Regions from separate parts of the Novosphingobium sp. KN65.2 genome, predicted to be linked through region 2. Evidence: predicted binding sites of a transcription regulator. Region 2 holds the regulator's gene; the other holds the start of a gene.

The links. Region 2 encodes LexA, which represses DNA repair genes until DNA is damaged. Its sites were predicted from a motif close to GTTCCNCNCTTGTTCT; they were not measured.
Region 1: uvrA (excinuclease ABC subunit UvrA) is a predicted target of LexA. The motif match lies at 3,630-3,645, and genes of this name have one in related genera.

The regions. Positions count from the first base shown of each region.
Region 1 is NZ_CCBH010000161.1:1,258-8,787, forward strand. Features, by position in the region: gene SPHV1_RS14200 (UrcA family protein) at 1-288, opposite strand, end outside; gene SPHV1_RS14205 (hypothetical protein) at 979-1,587, shown strand; gene SPHV1_RS14210 (DUF4145 domain-containing protein) at 1,679-2,422, opposite strand; gene SPHV1_RS14215 (hypothetical protein) at 3,144-3,503, opposite strand; gene uvrA (excinuclease ABC subunit UvrA) at 3,657-6,554, shown strand; gene SPHV1_RS24470 (DUF262 domain-containing protein) at 6,708-7,530, opposite strand, start outside.
Region 2 is NZ_CCBH010000202.1:76,407-83,936, forward strand. Features, by position in the region: gene SPHV1_RS21845 (citrate synthase) at 1-434, opposite strand, end outside; gene gltX (glutamate--tRNA ligase) at 448-1,902, opposite strand; gene SPHV1_RS21855 (ComEC/Rec2 family competence protein) at 1,932-4,121, shown strand; gene lexA (transcriptional repressor LexA) at 4,179-4,874, opposite strand; gene SPHV1_RS21865 (molybdopterin molybdotransferase MoeA) at 4,959-6,182, opposite strand; gene moaC (cyclic pyranopterin monophosphate synthase MoaC) at 6,182-6,664, opposite strand; gene trpC (indole-3-glycerol phosphate synthase TrpC) at 6,852-7,530, opposite strand, start outside.

The sequences.
Region 1 (7,530 bases), on a different contig from region 2:
GCGATCCGCAAAGGCGCGTTCCAGCGACTCGCTGCGGCAGGTGCGGGTCACGGCCACCTCACGCGGGATGCGGGCATCGGGTTGGCCGCAGACCGTCTTCACCGCAGAGGTGATGCGCATGTTCAGCCGGTCGATGCCCTGCGGGGTATCGAGGTTGAGGTCGTTGAAGCGCACTTCGCGATAAGGCAGCATGGACCAGCTCGTGTCCTTCACGACGACCTCGGCGAGTGACGGGGTGGCGATGGCGAACGCGATTACGGCAAGGGCGGCGGCATGGATCCTCTTCATGGTTCATCTCCTGACTCTGTGTAGCGCAGGGCAAGAACCGTCAGGTCTTGCGACCTGCGGCGCGGGGAGTTCCAGGCGACCCGGAAACGCGATGCTGAGGCAAATTGCCCGACAAGACGTGCGCGCCGCGTGAAGCGATCACTACGGCGCTGTAATCATTTACAGAATTCTGAACCCCTCGACTCACCCCCGTATTGAAGGACTGGTCGGCAATAAAATTACTTGGGATTACTATTGTTTGTAAAATTCGACTCGTCTTCTTGGTGTCCGGCGAAATCTTTACGCGCATTCGGGCGGGCGGGGAAGGGGGCGACTCACTTGTTTGTTCGCTTGCCTCCTGCGTGCGGCAGGCCGCTTGCGTGTAAACCGCGAAATCGCGGCGAGGGGAAAGGCAGTCTGTGCCAGTAGGTTGGATGGGGCGCGCACTGGTTTCGAGCCGCTGCGTCAAGCTGGATTCCCGCCTGCGCGGTAGCGACGCGAGCGGCGCACGTTCGTTCAGCCAATGGGCACCTTTTCGGAATTGTGACCTGGAACCTGCATCATAGCCGTCATCGCGCGAATGGCGGCTACGCGCCCTTGTCGCCGTTCAGGGGGCGATCCAGATTTACTCGGAAGCAGACATCCGTTTGTCCGATTGTTGCCTAATGTCTATTGGGCCAATCTCGTTGGGATTTCGGACGGGAAAATTGGATGGCTCAGGAAGAAAGCGACGAGTTTGATCGTCTCATGATGGCTCTTGGGAGTATTGTCGTCATGTGGGGCATGGTTGAGGATATGGTTCGTCAGTTCCTCCGTGACGTGGTCATGGAGGACGCGGAGGAGCCTGAAATCGAACGGATCATCATCAGCCAAACGTCATTCAGGAGCCAGTTGGATGTTCTCAAGAAGGTCGCCCATGTTCGCTGGCCGAACAGTGAATGGTTCGATGCCGTCAACGAGCAAGTGAAAGCTCTCAAAGGACCCCTTCAAGACAAACGCAATCGCTTCATTCATGACCTGTGGGAGAAAAATGAAGCCGGTCAGATGGTCAAATTCATCAGGGGGAAGGATGAAGCTGCTGTTCAAAAGAAGGAGGGCGAATGGCATCTGAAACTCACTGGTGAAGTGGCTGTACCTGTCGCTGAGGTGGAAGCCTTCTTTGAGGAAATCGCCGATACCCTTGAGGCGTTGCTTGCCCTGAAGTCCCAATATGTCGAGAAGACCTACAAAGCGAAAGCTGCTGCCATCATTTCGCGGATGTATGGCGAGTTGGCCGAGAAGGTGCATGGGAACGCGCAGGATGATGAGGGGGCCAAGTGAATTGCCTCTATCTATTCAAGGCGCAGTGATTGGCAGTTATTCACCACTTTCAATCCGAAAGTCGACATTCCGAAATCGGCCCCAATTGTTGTCAGGGAGTAGTCTTCTTCCCAGCGGCGAGCAGCCGCTTGGATTTTGCGGGGATACTTTTCTTGATGCCTAATGCCTTCTGGCCGACGATAAAAGCGCGATGGAGGAACACCTCTAGCGATGAGAGCAGTTCGGAAACCTCCTGACAGTCGGGCTCCCAGCCGCGATGCGCAGCCGCATTACCCGCATCCGTAACAACGCCGAGGATGTCCCGCTCAGTTTGCCCGATCCACCCTCCGTCGCGCAGCTCGTTCAGTTTCTCATCAAATGTCTTGGCCGGGTCGATGCCGAGGACTTCGGTTGCACGGTCCAGTGCCGTTCTAAGTCCTATCGCCGTGAGAATGTGTGCCTGGTTGTCGTGCGCTACGTACATCTGGCTCAGGATATTGTGCAGCTGGGGGTCAGCCTTTTGCATGGCGTCAAACCATACCGGCTTCGTCTTGGCCTCTGGCTTCGGATAAGTTTGTATCTCCCTCGGATGCTCATACTGCTCCTGCCCCATCGCATCGTAGTAGTAATCGATGTCTTCGCTGTTCCAGCTGGAAGTTTCGTAGAAGACCGTCTCGCTCCCTCGACATTCGAGCAAAGAGTGGTCGACACCGCCGTTGACCGAATGGCCATATTGCCTGTCCTCCCAATTCCAAGCCTTGTAGATCGAGCCGTGGATTTCGCAGGTGCGCTCGCCATCGCAGGTGGGACAGTGCCCCTTCTTCGTGGCGTTTGTTGCTGTCGGTGTCGTGGCCATAGAGCCCAATAGCGAGCACTGACGAACTTTTCCAACAGTGTGGATGTAAGTCGGCGCATCCTAAGTCCGCTTTTTGGGTTTGGCCGCTCTAGAGCCGCCATTCTGCTTCCGGCCCATTGCAGGCATTGGGGCGCTGGCGATCAATGACCGCTCACCCCGACAGAGCGGCCTTTCAACGGCGCGGTCCGCCTTGCTGAAAGCGGCCCTTCGTTTTCGAAATCGACTGAGTGAATGGACGGCGGCAAGGTCGGGTTAGCCGCCGCAGATGTGGAGCGCTCGAAGCCCCAAGTCCAACGCTACGAGGCCGAGCATCACGAGTACGCCCCACCTTAGTATACGCCTGTAAGTACGAAATTCTGGGCTCTCGGGCTCGTAGCTCATGCCGCAAGTGTAAGGCTCTAACCTACGCCTGCAATGTTGGCGGCTCCGGAAAGGCCGCTTTTCCGCGGAAAATTCCGACAACTGCCATTCCGCACCCGGCCCCTAGTCGACGCCTTGCCTCACCAAGCGTGGTGGCAGGAAGTCCCTGCGTTCCTTGCCGCCAAATACTTATACAACATGCTCTGAATGCTGGCGTTGCCACGGCGCAAGCAAACCGCCAGCCATCGCTCCGGCCTTGAACGCCGGGCGCAAGTATCACCGAGGGCGCGGGCCCTTGGCGCAGCGGGTGGGCCGCGTCAGGATCGGTCCGGATGGGGAGGGGGCAGTCTGCCCCGGCGCCTCAGCGGCGGCAGCGTGAATAGTAGCCGGCGCGGCAGGCGGCGACGTCTTCGCGCCAGTCGGCCATCGCCCGGTCGTAGTCGCGGCGGTCGGCCTCGTAGTCGCGCATCTGCTGTTCGTAGCGGCGGTCGCTGTAGCCGGACGAGCGGCGGGCGTCGTCATAGGCGCGCCAGCCCTTGGCGTATTGCGCGTCACGCTTGCGAACGTAGTCGAGCTGTTCGCGGTTGAGGCGGCGGATCGTCGCCTTGTCGCGGGCGAGTTCCTCGGGCGTCATCTTCTCGTAAGGATCGTCCGCATGCACCGGACCGGACATCGTCGCCACGGCCAGCGCCGCTGCGCACAGGAAACCAAAACGCTGCATGATCTTTTAGACCCTCACCTGAACCCTGCGCGCTATTTGCCAATTCGGCGGCGGCGATGCAAAGCCATTGCGATAAACCGTTTGCAACCCATCTTGCGGGCAAGCCACTCCGCCGCTTGATCGACGCGAACAAATCTGGAACACACGCTCCCCATGAGTCTCTCCCACATTACCGTGCGCGGTGCGCGCGAGCATAACCTCAAGGGCTTCGACATCGCGCTCCCGCGTGAGAAGCTGATCGTCATCACCGGCCTGTCGGGCTCGGGCAAGTCGAGCCTGGCGTTCGACACGATCTATGCCGAGGGCCAGCGCCGCTACGTCGAGAGCCTGAGCGCCTATGCGCGCCAGTTCCTCGAGATGATGCAGAAGCCCGACGTCGAGCATATCGACGGGCTGTCTCCCGCGATCTCGATCGAGCAGAAGACCACCAGCCGCAACCCGCGCTCCACGGTGGCGACGGTGACGGAGATCTGGGACTACATGCGCCTGCTGTGGGCGCGCGTGGGCATTCCCTATTCGCCCGCCACCGGCCTGCCGATCGAGGCGCAGACGGTGTCCAACATGGTCGACAGGGTCATGGCCCTGCCGGAAGGCACGCGCCTCTACCTGCTCGCCCCCGTCGTGCGCGGCCGCAAGGGCGAATACCGCAAGGAACTGGCCGAGTGGCAGAAGGCGGGCTACACCCGCGTGCGCATCGACGGCGAGATGTACGCGATCGAGGACGCCCCCGCGCTCGACAAGAAGTACAAGCACGACATCGAGGTGGTGGTCGACCGCATCGCGGTGAAGGACGGCATCCAGACGCGCCTTGCCGACAGCTTCGAACAGGCGCTCAAGCTGGCCGACGGGCTGGCCTACGTCGACCTTGCGGACGGCAGCGTCCCGGGTCGCGAGGAAGAGGAAGCGCAGGGGCGCAACCTCAAGGGCGCGGGCCTGCCGCCCAACCGCATCGTCTTTTCCGAGAAGTTCGCCTGCCCGGTCAGCGGCTTCACCATCGAGGAGATCGAGCCGCGCCTGTTCAGCTTCAACGCCCCGCAGGGCGCGTGCCCGGCCTGCGACGGCCTGGGCGAAAAGCTGCTGTTCGACCCGCAGCTCGTCGTGCCGAACGAGAACCTGACGCTCAAGCAGGGGGCGATCGTCCCCTGGGCCAAGTCCAACCCGCCCAGCCCCTACTACATGCAGGTGCTCTCCAGCCTTGCCGCGCACTTCGGGTTCGACCTCACCACGCCCTGGCAGGACCTGCCCGACGAGGTGAAGATCGTCGTCCTTTACGGCACCGCGGGGGCGCCGGTTCCGCTCACCTTCAAGGACGGGCGCAAGGAATACACCGTCAACAAGCCGTTCGAGGGCGTCATCGGCAACCTCAACCGCCGCATGATCCAGACCGACAGCGCCTGGATGCGCGAGGAACTGGCCAAGTTCCAGACCGCGCAGCCGTGCGAAACCTGCGACGGCAAGCGCCTCAAGCCCGAGGCGCTGTCCGTGCGCATTGCCGAAAGCGACATCGCCGATGCCGCGCGGCTTTCGGTGGCCGACGCCTTCGCGTGGTTCGGCGCGCTGGAAGGCAAGCTCACCGACCAGCAGCAGCAGATCGCCCGCGCCATCCTCAAGGAGATCAACGAGCGCCTCGGCTTCCTCAACAACGTCGGGCTCGACTACCTCAACCTCGATCGCACCTCGGGCACGCTGTCGGGCGGGGAGAGCCAGCGCATCCGCCTCGCCAGCCAGATCGGCTCGGGCCTCTCGGGCGTGCTCTACGTGCTGGACGAGCCGAGCATCGGCCTGCACCAGCGCGACAACGACCGCCTGCTGGAAACCCTCAAGCGCCTGCGCGACCTTGGCAACACGGTCATCGTCGTCGAGCATGACGAAGACGCGATCCGCGCTGCCGACCACGTGGTGGACCTCGGCCCCGGCGCGGGCGTCCACGGCGGCGAGGTGGTGGCCGAAGGCACGCTCAAGCAGGTGCTCAGGAACAAGCAGAGCCTTACCGCCCAGTACCTCACCGGCGCGCGCCGGATCGAGGTGCCGCAGACCCGCCGCAAGGGCAACGGTCACTTCGTCACGGTGGAGAACGCGCGGGCCAACAACCTCACCGGCGTGACGGCGAAGTTCCCGCTCGGCACCTTCTGCTGCGTCACCGGGGTTTCCGGCTCGGGCAAGTCCAGCCTCACGCTCGACACCCTCCACGCCGCCGCCGCGCGCACGCTGAACGGCGCGCGCATGATCGCCGGCCCGCACGACCGGGTGACCGGGCTGGAGATGTGCGACAAGGTGATCGAGATCGACCAGTCCCCGATCGGCCGCACCCCGCGAAGCAACCCGGCGACCTACACCGGCGCCTTCACCCAGATCCGCGACTGGTTCGCCGGCCTGCCGGAGTCTGAGGCGCGCGGCTACAAGCCCGGGCGCTTCAGCTTCAACGTCAAGGGCGGCCGCTGCGAGGCGTGCCAGGGCGACGGCCTGATCAAGATCGAGATGCACTTCCTGCCCGACGTTTACGTGACGTGCGAGGAATGCCACGGCAAGCGCTACAACCGCGAAACGCTGGAAGTGAAGTTCAAGGGCCACTCCATCGCCGACGTGCTCGACATGACGATCGAGGACGCGGAAGAGTTCTTCAAGGCCGTGCCCCCGATCCGCGACAAGATGCACATGCTCAACGAAGTGGGGCTGGGCTACGTCAAGGTCGGCCAGCAGGCGACGACGCTTTCGGGCGGCGAGGCGCAGCGCGTGAAGCTGGCCAAGGAACTGGCCCGCCGTTCCACCGGGCAGACGCTCTACATTCTGGACGAGCCGACCACCGGCCTGCATTTCGAGGACGTGCGCAAGCTCCTCGAAGTGCTCCACCGCCTCGTCGACCAGGGCAATTCGGTGGTGGTGATCGAACACAACCTCGACGTCATCAAGACCGCCGACTGGATCATCGACCTCGGGCCGGAAGGCGGCGTGCGCGGCGGTGAGATCGTGGCGGAAGGGACGCCCGAGCAGGTGGTGAAGAACAAGCGTTCATTCACGGGGCATTATCTGAAGCCGTTGTTGGGGAAGTGACCAATCGTCCCCGGAATGGTGGGGGGCTGGTGGTTTAAGCGAGGGAGAATAACAAGAATGAATGCGAGGGCCAACGCCCTCGCGCTTCCCCATGCTAAGAGAAGTTATTCCGATCAATAAAGTAAAAATATTGTAGAGGTGATTTGCGCTAAATTAGTTCGATATATTTCTAAACGGTTGATCTTCTTCCAGCTCGTACAAGTTGTTTAGATACTTAACAAATTCCTCTCGTAATATTTCCACGCGACCCTTGTGGCTTCCGAGATCATTTGTGCTTCTGTTTAAAGTGTCATATCTTGAATATATGGCATTTAGCCCTCGGCCTTCGCCATGAAGGCGCTCCTTCTCTCTATTCTCTTTCCGAGAGTTTTCAAATTCTATCAAAAAATGCCTTATATCATCTTGAAACTCGGATGAAACACCGCGAACAAACCAATAGTATACCGGGAACGTGCCCGCGGATCCCAGAAGAACATCGTTTGGGATAAATATTTCTGACATCTCATCAAAAATATCTATTGCTCTGCGGGCAGAAAGCTCAAGCCTCTCTCTATCTACGGTGCCTATTTTTGCAAAGTTATCTAAATCGATTTTCTTTGTTCCGGTAAGGTGGCCTCTATATTCAAATAGAAGTACCTTGGCCGCGGCATTATGATCGCCAGCTCGTTTGGTGCTGAAGCGTATGGTTTCTTTGAATATACTGTGCTGAGCAAGTTCGCGGATGACGTCTGTGACTGGACCTACGATTGCATTTCTGACTTCTGCGCCAGTGAGTGATTTGCTTCTATTCAGGCGTACAAATAAATCATTAATCAGCGTTTCATCATCTGTGAATACGCTCATAATTGTCAAATTTGCATTTTCAAATTCTTCGGCCACTTCTGGGTATTTTGAATATAGATCGCGAAGGCTCAGTCCTCCTAAAGATAGTGTGGCGTCATCTCGCCACTTAAATTCTTTAGCAAGAGTTAGTTTG
Region 2 (7,530 bases):
TAGAATGCCGAAAGCGCGCCGACGACGCCGCACATGATCGCCATCGGGTGTGCGTCACGGCGGAAGCCGCGATAGAAGGTGGCGAGCTGCTCGTGCAGCATGGTGTGACGGCTGATGGTGAACTCGAACTTCTCGAGCTCGTCCTTGCTCGGCAGTTCGCCATTGAGCAGCAGGTAGCTGACTTCCATGAACGACGAATTTTCCGCCAGCTGACCGATCGGATAACCGCGGTGGAGCAAAACGCCCTCATCGCCGTCGATGTAGGTCAGGGCACTTTCGCAGCTCGCGGTCGAAGTGAAGCCCGGGTCGAACGTGAACAGCCCGGTCTGGCCGTAGAGCTTGCGGATATCGACGACATCCGGGCCGACGCTACCTTTCAGGACAGGATATTCGTAATCCGCACCACCTGCGGACAGTTTAGCCTGATCACCCACCAGTTCTTACTCCTTATACCTGTGACCCGGCCGGGACGTTGGCCTGTGCGGCGATGCGCGCGAGGCTTTCGTTCCTGCCGAGCAGAACCAATACGTCGAAAATTCCCGGCGAGGTCGTCTGACCCGTCAGGGCTGCCCGCAAGGGTTGCGCGAGCTTGCCGAGGCCCAATTCGAGTTCCTCGGCCATTGCTTTCAGGTTGGCTTCCAATGCCTCCAAAGTCCAGTCGGATTCCCCCGACAGACGCTCATGAATGACAGCCAGGCGCCCCCGCGCCTCGTCGGTCAGAAGAGCTTGCGCCTTCTCGCTCATCGCGAGAGGACGGGTGGCAAACAGGAAGGCGGCGCCTTCTGCAAGTTCGTTGACGTCCTTTGCTCGCACCTTGAGGACCGGCATGGCCTTTTCGAGCAGGACGGGATCTGGGTTTGCGAAGCCATTGGCCGCGACAAGCGGAAGGACGAGTGCCGCGAGGCGGGCGTCATCCGCCTCGCGCAGATAATGTCCGTTGAGATTCTGCAACTTGGCGAGGTCGAACCGGGCAGGCGACTTGCCGACATGGGCAATGTCGAACCATTCGACTGCCTGCTCGCGGGCGATGATCTCCTCATCGCCATGGCCCCAGCCGAGGCGCAGGAGGTAATTGAACAGCGCTTCGGGCAGCACGCCCAGGTCGTCGCGATAGGCATCGACGCCCAAGGCACCGTGGCGCTTCGACAGCTTGGCGCCGTCCGGGCCGTGGATCAGCGGGACGTGGCCGTAAGTAGGCACCGTCCAGCCCATCGCGTTGACGATGACGAGCTGTCGGAACGCGTTGTTGAGGTGATCGTCGCCGCGGATGACGTGGGTGACGCCCATGTCGTTGTCGTCGACGACGACAGCCAGCATGTAGGTCGGCGTGCCGTCGGAGCGCAGGATGACGAAATCGTCGATCTCGACGTTCTGGACAGTCACCTGTCCCTGCACGAGGTCGTCGATCACGGTCTCGCCGTCGCGCGGGGCCTTGATGCGTACGACATAGGGGCGGTCGCTCGGCCAGCTCGAAGGATCGGCATCGCGCCATTCGCTGTCGATGCGGAACGGGCGACGCTCTTCCTGTGCCTTCTGGCGGCGTTCGGCGAGTTCCTCGGTCGTGAGATAGCAGCGATAGGCGTGACCGGATTCGAGCAACTGCGCGGCCACTTCGGCGTGGCGCTGCGAGCGCGCGAACTGGAACACAGGTTCTTCGTCACCTTCGAGGCCGAGCCACGTCAGGCCGTCGAAGATTGCGTCGATGGCCGGTTCGGTCGAACGGGCGCGGTCGGTGTCTTCGATGCGCAGCAGGTACTTGCCGCCATGGTGGCGGGCGAAGAGCCAGTTGAACAGCGCCGTACGGGCACCGCCGATGTGAAGGTAACCCGTGGGCGAGGGGGCAAAGCGCGTAACGACGGCAGACTGGCCGTTCGATCCGCTCGATGCACTGCCGCTTGCCATTGTAAATCCCTTCCTGTCCAATGTTCGCCATGGCCAGCCAAGCCACAGCCAGTAATGAAAATAACGCATGCCACGGCCTCGCCGGGGGCGCTGCATTGCAGCATCGGCCATGGAACAGCAAGAGCGACTTGTCGAGGGTTTTGGCGGCGCTTGAGCGATTTCTTTCGCGTGCCGGCTTCGATCGCGGGCCCTGGCTGGTGGTCGCATTCGGAGCGGGAATCGCGGCGTGGTTCGGCCTTCCCGGACCGCTCCATTGGGCTGCGTTTGGCGCCGTTTGCGCTGCCATTGCGGCTCTTGCGGCATGGGTCTGGCCGGATCGCGCGCGTTTTCCTCACCTGAGAGTGGCACTCTGCGCAGTTTTCCTCATGTTTTTCGCGGGTTGCCTGACCGTCTGGACGAAATCGGCGCTGGTGGGACACGAAGCGATCGATCGTCCGGTTTCAGGCGTCTTCCTGGGCAAAGTGCTAGGGGTGGATGAACAGCCTGCCGAACGGCGGGTCAGATGGCTCGTCGCGACCCGGGAGCCTGGTTTGGGGCGTCGCATCAAGGTTCGGCTCAACGTTGCCGACGGCCTTGGCGTTGAATCCGTGTCGCCCGGAGCAGTGATTCGCTTTGAGGCGCGGTTGATGCCACCTGCGCCGCCGATGTTCCCCGGCGGTTATAATTTCGCGCGCGCCGCTTGGTTCTCCGGCCTTTCTGCAAGCGGGAAGGTGAGCGGCAAAGTCGAGATCGTTACGTCAGGCGGTGAGGGCGAGACCCTTGAGGCTGCCCGCAGCGTGCTTTCCCGGCACGTCCGTGAGAGGCTGAGCGGCTCGCAAGGCGGGATCGCCGCGGCATTGGCGAGCGGCGACCGCGGCGGCATCGTCGAGGAGGACGCGCAGGCGATGCGCGATGCGGGCCTTGCGCATCTGCTGGCTATCAGCGGCCTGCACGTCAGTGCAGTGATCGGGGCAGCCTATTTCCTCGCCCTGAGGTTGCTCGCGCTTTCTCCTGCACTGGCCTTGCGGTTCCGGCTTCCGGTGGTGGCCGCGCTATGCGGAGCCCTGGCCGGGATTGCCTATACCCTCCTGACCGGATCGCAGGTGCCGACGGTCCGTTCGTGCATTGGGGCGATGCTTGTCCTCATTGCACTGGCGCTGGGGCGAGAAGCGCTATCGCTGCGGTTGCTGGCAGTTGCCGGGTTTGCGGTCCTGCTGCTTTGGCCCGAATCGCTGACGGGGCCCAGCTTCCAGATGAGCTTTGCAGCCGTTCTTGCCATCGTGGCGCTGGCAACTTGCGGGCCGGTGCGCCGGTTTCTGGCCCCGCGAGAGGAATCGTGGCTTTCGCGGCTCATGCGGCAAGCGGTGATGCTGTTCGTGACGGGCTTCGTGATCGAAATCGTCCTGATGCCGATCGGCTTCTACCATTTTCATCGTGCCGGTGCTTACGGCGCGCTTGCCAATGTACTTGCGATCCCGCTCACGACTTTCGCTGTCATGCCTTGCATTGCCCTGGCGCTACTGTTCGATCTTGTGGGTCTGGGCGGACCGTTCTGGTGGCTGGCGGGGCAGTTTATCGACCTTTTGCTGGGGTTGGCGCACAAGATCAGCGCACTGCCCGGGGCGGTTTCGGTTCTGCCGGCGATGGGTACGGGCGGCTTCCTCCTGTTCGTTTCGGGTGGTCTGTGGCTCGGGCTGTGGAGTGGGCGGGTTCGGCTGCTGGGGCTCGTGCCCGCCTGCCTCGGCATAGTCTGGCTCATCCTGCTCGAGCCGCCCGATATTCTCGTGACCGGCGATGGCCGTCATGTCGGGCTTGTGGTCGATAATGGTGAGAGGCTCGTGACCCTGCGCGATACCGGCAGCGACTATGTCCGCGACAATCTGCGTGAATTTGCCGGTGTCGAGGGCGAACTGACGCCCTTGGCATCATGGCCGGGCGCACGATGCAATCGCGAATTCTGTTCGGTTCGCATTGAAAGACAGGGCCGCTCCTGGGACCTGCTGATCGCCAGAGGCCGGGACCAGGTCCCAGAGCGGGCGTTGGCAGCGGCTTGCGACAAGGCCGACATCGTCATTGCCGACCGCTGGCTGCCCCGAAGCTGCTCTCCGCGCTGGTTGAAGGCGGACCGCAACATGCTGCAGAGAACCGGTGGCCTTGCTATCCGGCTGCGGCAAAAATCGGTCGAGACTGTCGCCGAAGGGCAGGGCCATCATGGCTGGTGGACGCCGCGAGCGCCCTGATCCCGTCAATTCAAGGAGTGGCGGTCGTAGCAGCGACGCGCCTCTCCTCGGCAAAGCTCAATGATAGCGGCGCAGCAGCCCGGCGAGCTTGCCCTGAACCTCGATCTCGTCAGGGCCGTAGACCTGCGGTTCGTAGGCGGCATTGGCGGGAACGAGGCGGACCATGGCGCCATCGCGCTGCAGGTATTTGAGCGTCGCTTCCTCGCCGCGAACCAGGGCAACGACGATTTCACCGTCGCGCGCGGTGTTGGTGCGACGGATCAGGGCAAAGTCGCCGTCGAGAATGCCGGCTTCGACCATCGAATCGCCCGAAACCTCAAGCGCGTAGTGTTCGCCCGAGCCGAGCAGGGCTGCGGGAACCGGAAGCATCGACTGGCCTTCCAGGGCTTCGATCGGAACGCCGGCGGCAATGCGGCCGTGCAGCGGAATTTCGATGACGTCATTCGCCGGTTCGGGCGTGCGTTCGGGCTGCTTGAGCGCGGCAAGCGCATCCTGCCCGGCAGGAACGGCGGCCTTGGCCGCGGGCTTGCTGGTGACGTCTTCGGGCTGGCGCAGGATTTCCAGTGCGCGGGCGCGATTGGGCAGGCGACGGATGAAGCCGCGTTCCTCAAGTGCGGAAATGAGGCGATGCACGCCCGATTTCGACTTGAGGTCGAGCGCTTCCTTCATTTCCTCGAAGCTGGGCGAGATGCCGCTTTCTTCCAGCCGGACCTGAATGAACTTGAGCAATTCATGCTGCTTGCGCGTCAACATCTGCGTTGCCTCTTTCTCTGCGTCCCCGAGCGATGTTCTGCCTGTGAACAATGAGAGAACAATTAAGCAACAGATTCTGGAACGTCAAGCAATACCGCCATTTTCGAGCAGGAACACGCGGACCGCTTCACCAGCCGCGGCGGCAGGGGCATGGGCAGGACGATCGATCAGCACGTTGCTGGCCGCAAGAGAACTGAGCGCGCCGCTGTCCTGAAGCGTCATCGGCATCACGCTTTCGCCGTTCCAGTAGCCGCGCAGGAATTCGCGGCGGTGGCCGATGGCCCTCAGCGGAGCATCCAGAACGGTCGAGATAGGCATGGGCAGCGGACGGGCGGCGCCGAGCATCGCGCGCAGCAGGGGCAGAACGAAGTGATAGGCCGTGACCATGCTCGATACCGGATTGCCCGGCAGGCCGATGACGATCTGGGTGCCGCCATCGCTGCGTTCGCGCTTGGCAACGAGGATCGGCTTGCCCGGCTTGATGGCGACCCGCCAGAAATCGAGCCGGGCCCCCCAGCGTTCGAGCGCCGGTCGCACGAGATCGTGATCGCCCACCGATGCACCGCCGCTTGTGACGATCACGTCGCAATCCGCCGCTTCGTCGAAAGCGCCGATCAGCGCCTCGAGCGTGTCGGGAACCGGGCCGATCCGGCGGGCGTCGACCGGCAGCGGGCTGACCAGCGAGACGAGCATGGCACCGTTGCTGGCCGGGATCTGGTGAGTGGGGCAGGTTTCGGGATCGGCAGCCAGTTCGTCGCCGCTGTCGATCACCGCGACTTTAGGCATCCGGCGGACGGGCATGTGGCGATGCCCGGCCGAGAGGGCGAGCGCGATGTGGGCTGGGCCGATTCGGACGCCCTCGGCTAGCACCTGATGGCCTGCGGTGAAGTCCATGCCGCAGGGGCGGATGTGCCTGTGCGGCGGTTCAGGCAGATCCCCGGTCAGAGTGATCCGATCGCCTTCACGCTTCAGGTCCTCCTGCAGGACAACCACGGCTGCGTCGGCAGGCATGATCGCACCTGTCGAGATGCGCACGGCCTCCCCCTTTTGCAGCGTGCCGGTGAAGGGGTGGCCTGCCGCGCTCTCTCCGATCACCTGCCACGGCCCGGAGAGGTCGTCCTTGGTGAGGGCGTAACCGTCCATGGCCGAGAGATGGGCGGCGGGCTGGGTTCGCCGCGCCAGCAGCGGTTCGGCAAGAAACCGGCCCAATGCGCTTTCGACATCGACGCGCTCGACCGGCAGGACTTGCGCCAGCGAGAGCAGGCGCGCCTGTGCGTCTTCGAGCGGGATCGGCGCGGGACCGGCCATCAGTGACGGTCCTGCGCGCGCCAGGGGCCGGACTTGCCGCCGCGTTTCTCGATCAGGCGGATGTCGCCGATGACCATGCCCTTGTCGAGCGCCTTGGCCATGTCGTAGATCGTCACAAGTGCGACGGAAACCGCTGTAATGGCTTCCATTTCCACGCCGGTTTTGCCCGTGAGCGAGGCGGTGGCCGTGGCTCTGACAGCCTTGTCTTCGAAGCTGAAATCGACATTGATCGCATCGATGGCGAGGGGGTGGCACATCGGGATCAGATCCCCGGTGCGCTTGCCCGCCATGATCCCGGCAATGCGCGCCGTGCCCAGGACATCGCCCTTGGGCGCATTGCCGGCGCGGATCGCCTCGAGCGCCTCGGCCGACATCGTGATCCGGCCCGAGGCGATGGCGAGCCGCTGGGTCTCGGCTTTCGCCCCTACGTCCACCATGCGTGCGGTGCCGTCCGAATCGATGTGGGTGAGGCTCTTGTTCATCTCAGACCTTGAAATCCTGACGAGGTTTACACGGTTTACACAGTCCGGAAGTATAAGCGGAGCCGCCCTTTCATCTCCGGACAAACAGGGTTTCGGGACTGGACGCATTGGCGATCATGTCCCCTCGATGGCAGATTTCCCCGATGTAGGACAGGTCTGGACCGCACGAAAACCGTCGCTTCCGCGTTTACCCTTCGAGCAGGGTGCGCGTCGCCGCCTCGACATCGTCCTGCCGCATCAGGCTCTCGCCGACGAGGAACGTGCGCGCGCCGCATTGCGAGAGGCGCAGGAGGTCGGCGTGGCTGTTGATGCCGCTTTCGCTGACGAGCAGGGTGCCTTCCGGAGCAAGCGGGGCAAGCCGCTCGGTCGTGGCGATGTCGGTGACGAAACGCTTGAGGTCGCGGTTGTTGACGCCGATCAGGCGCGACTTGAGCCGGGCCGCGCGCTCCATTTCCGCTTCATCGTGTACCTCGACGAGGCAGTCCATGCCGCGTTCGAGCGCGGCAGCCTCGATCTCGGCCATCAGCGTGTCGTCCAGCGCGGCGGCGATGATGAGGATGGCGTCGGCGCCGATTGCGCGGGCTTCGGCGACCTGCCAGGGGTCGACCATGAAGTCCTTGCGGATGACCGGCAGCGAAACCGCGGCACGGGCCGCGACAAGATAGTCCTCGTGGCCCTGGAAATAGGGCGCATCGGTCAGGATCGAGAGACAGGCCGCGCCGCCTTTTTCGTAGGCAAGGGCATGGTCGGCCGGGTGGAAGTCCGGACGGATCAGGCCCTTCGACGGGCTGGCCTTCTTGATTTCCGCAATGAGGGCGAACCCGTCCCCGGCCTTTCGGCGCAGCGCTGCCTCGAACCCGCGGGGC